Regions from separate parts of the Providencia rettgeri genome, predicted to be linked through region 2. Evidence: predicted binding sites of a transcription regulator. Region 2 holds the regulator's gene; each other region holds the start of a gene.
The links. Region 2 encodes LexA, which represses DNA repair genes until DNA is damaged. Its sites were predicted from a motif close to TNCTGTATGTACATACAGNA; they were not measured.
Positions count from the first base shown of each region.

Region 1: the regulator LexA is predicted to act here: its motif matches at 1,647-1,666, upstream of mutH (DNA mismatch repair endonuclease MutH).
Region 3: the regulator LexA is predicted to act here: its motif matches at 1,212-1,231, upstream of umuD (translesion error-prone DNA polymerase V autoproteolytic subunit).

Region 1 is NZ_CP163512.1:629,993-632,264, forward strand. It holds gene AB6N04_RS02795 (TerC family protein) at 1-658, opposite strand, end outside; gene mutH (DNA mismatch repair endonuclease MutH) at 730-1,413, opposite strand; gene sgrR (HTH-type transcriptional regulator SgrR) at 1,978-2,272, opposite strand, start outside.
Region 2 is NZ_CP163512.1:4,065,751-4,068,022, reverse strand. It holds gene zur (zinc uptake transcriptional repressor Zur) at 30-545, shown strand; gene lexA (transcriptional repressor LexA) at 740-1,357, opposite strand; gene AB6N04_RS18610 (diacylglycerol kinase) at 1,493-1,867, opposite strand; gene plsB (glycerol-3-phosphate 1-O-acyltransferase PlsB) at 1,994-2,272, shown strand, end outside.
Region 3 is NZ_CP163512.1:1,110,297-1,112,568, reverse strand. It holds gene umuC (translesion error-prone DNA polymerase V subunit UmuC) at 1-784, opposite strand, end outside; gene umuD (translesion error-prone DNA polymerase V autoproteolytic subunit) at 784-1,197, opposite strand; partial or broken gene AB6N04_RS04985 (hypothetical protein) at 1,356-1,550, shown strand; tRNA gene AB6N04_RS04980 (tRNA-Thr) at 1,612-1,687, opposite strand; tRNA gene AB6N04_RS04975 (tRNA-Ser) at 1,693-1,780, opposite strand; gene rcsD (phosphotransferase RcsD) at 1,994-2,272, shown strand, end outside.

The DNA of each region.
Region 1 (2,272 bases), 920 kb from region 2:
ACATTGCAAAATAGATATAGCCTTTGGCAACATGGACTTGCACACTTTCAAGTAGCAATGTAAAGCCGACTAGAATTAAAAAAGAGAGCGCAAGAATTTTAATAGATGGATAGCGTTCAACAAATTCCCCAATACTTTTTGCCGCTAGCATCATGATAAGTACGGCAATGATCACCGCTGCCATCATAATAAACAGATGATCGGATAGCCCAACAGCGGTGATAACTGAGTCAAGGCTAAAGATAATATCTAGCAGTGCAATTTGCACAATTGCTCCCCAGAAGGAGTGCACTTGCCGCTGTGCAAGGTCACTTTCGTCTTCTCCCTCAATGGTTTCAAAAATTTCTTGGCTGGCCTTCCATATAAGGAAAATCCCCCCGGCACACAAAATAATATCGCGAGCAGAAACAGTATGATCAGCAACGCTAAAGAGTGGCGTAGTGAGGCGCGATAACCATGCTATTGAGGCTAATAAGGCGAGGCGCATTATCATCGCCGCAATCAACCCCGTGCGTCTGGCGCTATTTTGCTGGTGAGCAGGGAGTTTACCCACAACGATACTCAAGAAAATAATATTATCGATGCCTAAAACAATTTCCAATATAGTTAGGGTGGCAAGTGCCATCCATGCATTGGGGTCGAGTATCCACTCAAACATCTGTGTACCTTCTACAATGAAACAGTGATAAAATTTTATCGTCTGCTTTGGTACAGGCGACACCTTGTTGATTAAGCGAGGTTAAAGTGCCGAGCTAACAGCGGGGCAGTAAAGTCTTTTTTAAGGTAAAAGCCACGAGGCAACGTCATAATGGGTTGGCCAAATTCGCCAATCGCTTCAGTTAGTGCTTTATTATTGGCCGCTTTTGGGCGAATTTGTAGGACTTGCCCATGGCGTGCTGTAATTGTTTCGACCTTCCCCAATACAATCAAATCCATTAACTCTTCCCAATCTTGTTTTAATAATTGTTCCTCAAGGGGGGATGGGCTCCAAATGAGAGGATTCGCTACTCGCCGTTCGGCTAGGGGAATTTGGCGTTCCCCCTCGATAGGAAACCATAAAATGCGTGATAGTTTACGGCGAACATGGCTATTTTCCCAAGTTAAGCCGCTATTTCCTGTCAGGGGCGCAACAGAGACAAAGGTGGTTTCGAGTGGAACACCATGGCGATCGATAGGGATGGTTTTAAGTTCAATGCCAATATGTGCAAAATCTTGCTCTGCTTTACTGCCTGCACTAGCGCCTAAATAATACTCAAGTAACATGCCTACCCAACCTTTATCCCGTTTCAGATCAGGGGGAATGGGGATATCTGCGAGGTGGGCGAGCTCACCTAAAGTATAGCCGGCAAGCGCTTGAGCTCGACTCATTAAGGTGGCTTCGTTATCTGGCGGTAGTGGTGGTGTAAATGGCATAATGCTCTGAAATTTAAGTGTATAAAAAACAGACAAAAATAATTCACATAGTAGCAAGAGTATAACACTTTTTTGTGAAGATTTTTAACTGCATGATATATAAGTATTTAATGTTTTTTATTTGATTGTTCTAAAATCTGTTTATCGGGTTATTCACGTTCATCCCAAGATAATCACAGGATCATGCACTAGGTTATCCACAGGATTTCTGGATAACTGTGTAAAACAGCGATTACTGTGTGTATTTACAGCCTTGACTAATAGCGTTTTATGACGTTTGTCACAGAAAATGAGTAAGTTAAAAGCATTAGTTGTGGATAAATACGACGTTGTTTGATATTTGTTCAGTTGAAGTCCTAAGCTTTTTAGCCAAAAAGTTGAACGGTGGATAATGGGTTTCTTGAAGCGTTATTCATTTGATTTATCAAAGTTTATTAGATTAAGATTATTTTTGATAAAAAACCACTTTGGGGATATACCCTGATTACTATAAGGTTGTTCACATAGATATCCACAGAAAAAGTGAATAACATCCTTATTATTCACTTTGGTTGTTTATAACTATCAATAATTAGGTAGGTTATCCTCAGCGGGTTTGAACCATGCAGATTTAAAATCAAACCAACCGAAGGTGTTCATACGTACACCACGCATCGTACGCTGCCCTTGCAGCTCTAACCAGTGATGAAACACAGGGTGGAAGATCTGTGAGTCAATTAAGCTTTCACACCACGCTTCTACATCGAAGGTATTCGCTCGCCATTGGTTCAGTTGGCTATTAAGGTTATCACCAAGACATTGGCGTAACAGTGGCATTTCATACAAGGTGGCAAAAATCGAAAATTCGAGAGGCTTAAAA
Region 2 (2,272 bases):
GTTGCGTGTTGCGAAGTTAGGGTGAGTAAATGAAAAAAATGAGTGAAGATAAGATACTGGTGATGGCAGAACGTATCTGCCAATCAAGAGGTGTTAGGCTGACTCCCCAACGGGAAACTGTATTACGCTTAATTGCCAAGCAACACGGGGCAATCAGTGCTTATGACTTATTAGACTTGCTGCGCGAAGTTGAGCCGCAAGCAAAGCCCCCTACCGTATACCGTGGGCTTGAGTTTTTAATGGAGCAAGGCTTTATTCATAAAATAGAGTCAACCAATAGCTACGTCGTATGCCACCATTTTGATAACCCTAGCCATATTTCTGTCATGCTTATCTGTGATCACTGCGGCAGTGTGACAGAAAGTGATTGCGCAACAATAGAAGCCGCTATTATCAGCCTTGCGGAAACCAACCAGTTCCGATTGCGCCATACTGTGGTTGAAAACCATGGTCTATGTAAAAGCTGTGATGAAATTGATAGCTGCCAAGATCACGCACATTGCAGTCATGATCATGCACAACCCATCGTTGCAAAGAAAAAGTAGCAATTGGACGTAGTAAAATTCACCACGTTGCTTATATATAAGAAACGAATGTTCAAAGAGAGATATAAAGAAAGGATAGATAAGAAAGGAAGCAAATAAAGCAGGCAGATCTCTACACATCAATTTGAAATCTGCCGGCAATCAGTGAGCCATCTAACAAGCTACCATACGCAACTCGTTTGATAACCTAAGAATTAATACCAGTCACTATTGCGGATCACACCTACTGCTAAACCTTCAATAGTGAAGCTTTGTTCGCGTAAATCGACAATAATCGGCGCAAAGTCAGGATTCTCAGCAATTAACTCAACACGGTTACCTTGCTGCCTAAAACGTTTCACAGTTACTTCATCATCAATGCGCGCAACAATCACTTGGCCATTGTGCGCACTTTGTGTTTTATGAACCGCTAATAGGTCACCATCCATAATACCGATGTCTTTCATCGACATACCATTCACACGTAATAAAAAGTCCGCATGAGGCCTGAAAAGTTCAGGATCCACTTGGTAGTGACTTTCAATATGTTCTTGCGCTAATAAAGGTTCGCCAGCGGCAACACGCCCAATCAAAGGCAACCCTTGATCGTCAGCTTCTTCTTCAAGAAGCAAGCGGATACCCCGTGATGCCCCAGAAACAATTTCAATTACACCCTTGCGAGCCAGGGCTTTTAAATGTTCTTCTGCCGCATTAGGCGAACGAAAACCAAGGCTTGTTGCTATTTCAGCACGTGTAGGAGGCATACCCGTTTGCGAAATGTGTTCACGCACCAGATCATAAACCTGCTGTTGTCGAGCTGTCAGTGCTTTCATTCCGTTCCCCTGTTTGTTTATACAGTCAGACTGTGAGTATATACAGGTAAATGAAGATTTGGAACAGTTAAATTGCTGAATTTAGGTATTTGTTATCAATTGACTTTTTTCTCAGCTCTAAACAACCTTTATTAACTAGCCAGCAAAATAACGCTGCCATAAAACCAATAGCCAAATAAATAGTGCCAAACCAATACTGACAAACACAGCGGCAGAGCCAATATCTTTCGCACGTCCTGAAAGTTCATGATATTCACTGCCAATGCGGTCAACAACGGCTTCGATAGCGCTATTTAATAACTCAACGATAGCCACCAGCACCACTGAACTGATCAGTAATATCCTATCCACATAACTGATATCTAAGAAAAATGCGATAATAATCGCAATCACAGCAGCAACGGATTCTTGACGAAATGCCGCTTCATTTACCCAAGCCGCTTTTAGCCCTTTAAGGGAGTATCCCGCTGCTTTAATCACACGGGTAAAGCCCTTAGTTTGACTTGCCATATTTATTCCTTAAAAAATACAAACAATAATCGATTTTTACGGTCAAAGTGAATTGTCAGTAACAGATCTGCCAGTGGATTTCTGGTATGATTGCGCAGCATTGTTAACAAGAGGCTATAATCATTTATGTCACTATGGCGTAAAATATATTACAACACGTTGAATTTACCACTTAAATTATTGGTAAAAAGTAAACTAATTCCATCGGACCCCATTACAGAGCTACAGCTTGATACCAATAGGCCTACACTGTATGTATTGCCTTATCACTCTAAGTCCGACCTTCTAACGCTGCGGCATCAATGCTTGGCTATCGGCCTGCCTGATCCTTTGGTTGATAACGACATCAATGGCACCAAGCTTCCTGCTTATGTGTTTATCGATGATGGTCCACGCGTATTTCGC
Region 3 (2,272 bases), 1.4 Mb from region 2:
TGGTTTCAATATCTAAAACCTTCTTACCGAAAGAACGAGAGCATAATATTTGCTGCTTAACCTTTCGAACTTCTTCAAGCTCAATACAAGGTTCACCGTTTAATTCCCTGAGCGTTCTTTCTAACGTTACGCCAAACATTTTACGTATTGTGGGTACTGATGCATTAGCCAAATCTAGCGCGGTATAAATGCCCATAATTTTTAATTTAGCAGATATTCTTTGTCCTATACCCCAAACCTCTTCTATTGGAATAAGTGACAGTAGTTTTTTTTGCCTATTGCTATCGGATAGCTCAACGACCCCTCCAGTTTTCTTCCATGTCTTAGCCGCATAATTAGCAATCTTAGCTAGCGTTTTTGTTGAGCCTATTCCCACCCCAGCGGGCAAATGAGTTCGCTGCAATATTGTTGATTGAATTTCTCGCCCGTAATCTTCTAGATTAAATGTATGAGTCATGCCAGTGAAATCAAGAAATGCTTCATCAATCGAATATATCTCTAAGCGCGGAGCATACATCGATAGCAGGGACATCACTCTATTGCTCATATCAGCATATAACGCATAGTTAGAGCTAAAAATGTTAATGTTATTTTGTCGGTAATAATTTTGTCGCTCATAGTAGAGCTCCCCCATTTTTATACCGAGTTTTTTTGCTTCCGCTGAGCGGGCAATTACACAGCCATCATTGTTGCTCAGGACGATTACTGGCTTTCCAGCCAAATCTGGTCTGAAGACTTTCTCGCAGCTTGCATAAAACGAATTAACATCAACCAAGGCAAACATTACTGCGCCTTGTGAATTATGTATGTGACCACGCCAAATATCTGCAAATCCTGTGCATCACCTATCGGTATAGGCTGAAAATCAGGATTCATCGGCATCAACATCGGTGGATGAGACTTCAGCCTCTTAACAGTAAACTCACCATCAACGCTAGCGATCACAATATCCCCATCTTTTGCTGCCAGTGCGCTATCAACAATAACAACATCACCATCATTGATATTCGCATCAACCATCGAATTGCCTTCGACCCGTAACATATAGGTGCTGTCAGGGTGCTTAATCAACGTACTATTGAGGTTTATCCTCTCCTCCATATAGTCAGCCGCTGGCGATGGAAAACCTGCAGGAACCCTATCAAGAAATAACGGAATATTAAGAATTGACTCAGAATCGATAAACTCTAGCTTCATAGCACACCAAAAATAACTGTATTTATATACAGTATATTCCAAGCGTTTTAGTTGTAAAGATGATTTTTTAAAATCAAAACACGGTATGTATAGACAATGATGACTAATTTTTGCCTTTTCTTTCCCGTACTTTCATCCATTGCTTACGGAGTCAATCTTCAAGTACAAAGCTTGTTCAGTCCAGTATTCGATTATCTACACGTCAAGAAATGGGAGGATGGGAATCCATAGAAATGGTGAGAAGGTATGCTCATTTAGCACCGAATCATCTAACTGAACACGCTATGAAGATCGACGAGCTAGTGTCACACGATGACACAAACATGGCACAACCACGACTTAGAGCATTGTAATTATGCGCACAAATAAAAAGAAAAAACCCGCTACATCGATGAAATGTAACGGGTTCTTATTTGGTGCCGGCTACCGGAGTCGAACTGGTGACCTACTGATTACAAGTCAGTTGCTCTACCAACTGAGCTAAGCCGGCGAATTTGGCGGAGAGATAGAGATTCGAACTCTAGGATGGTTACCCATCGGCGGTTTTCAAGACCGCTGCCTTCGACCGCTCGGCCATCTCTCCATGGGGCGCGATTATGGAGGAATCCCGTCCCCTTGTCTACCCCTGAAAGTAAAAAAATTGCTTTTTTTAATTCGTTTGGCTAATCTTCACTCAATTGTTCTCTTTTTACCAAGAAAAATGATAATATCTGTGCAAAATCGGAGTCTACTATTACTCTAGGCGTATGATTTTTAATCTAATAATAAATTTGCCGATGGGATCGCGTGCTCGAGTATGTACAGACAAACATTATTAAAACCAAATGTCCTTTCACGCATTTTTGCGACGTTTATTGTATTGTTGATTGTGATACTTTCATTATCACTTTTTAACTACTATCAGGAATGGGTAAAAAGCCGCCAAACTGCACTTCACAGTATGGCCTCACGATTAGCTTATCAAATAGAAGATTACCGTTATCAAGCAAACCATATATATAAGCTTGCTAATGATAAATCCCCTCCTCCTACAAATAACACTCTCTCTGCAATGGAAATGCGGCATGACATCTAT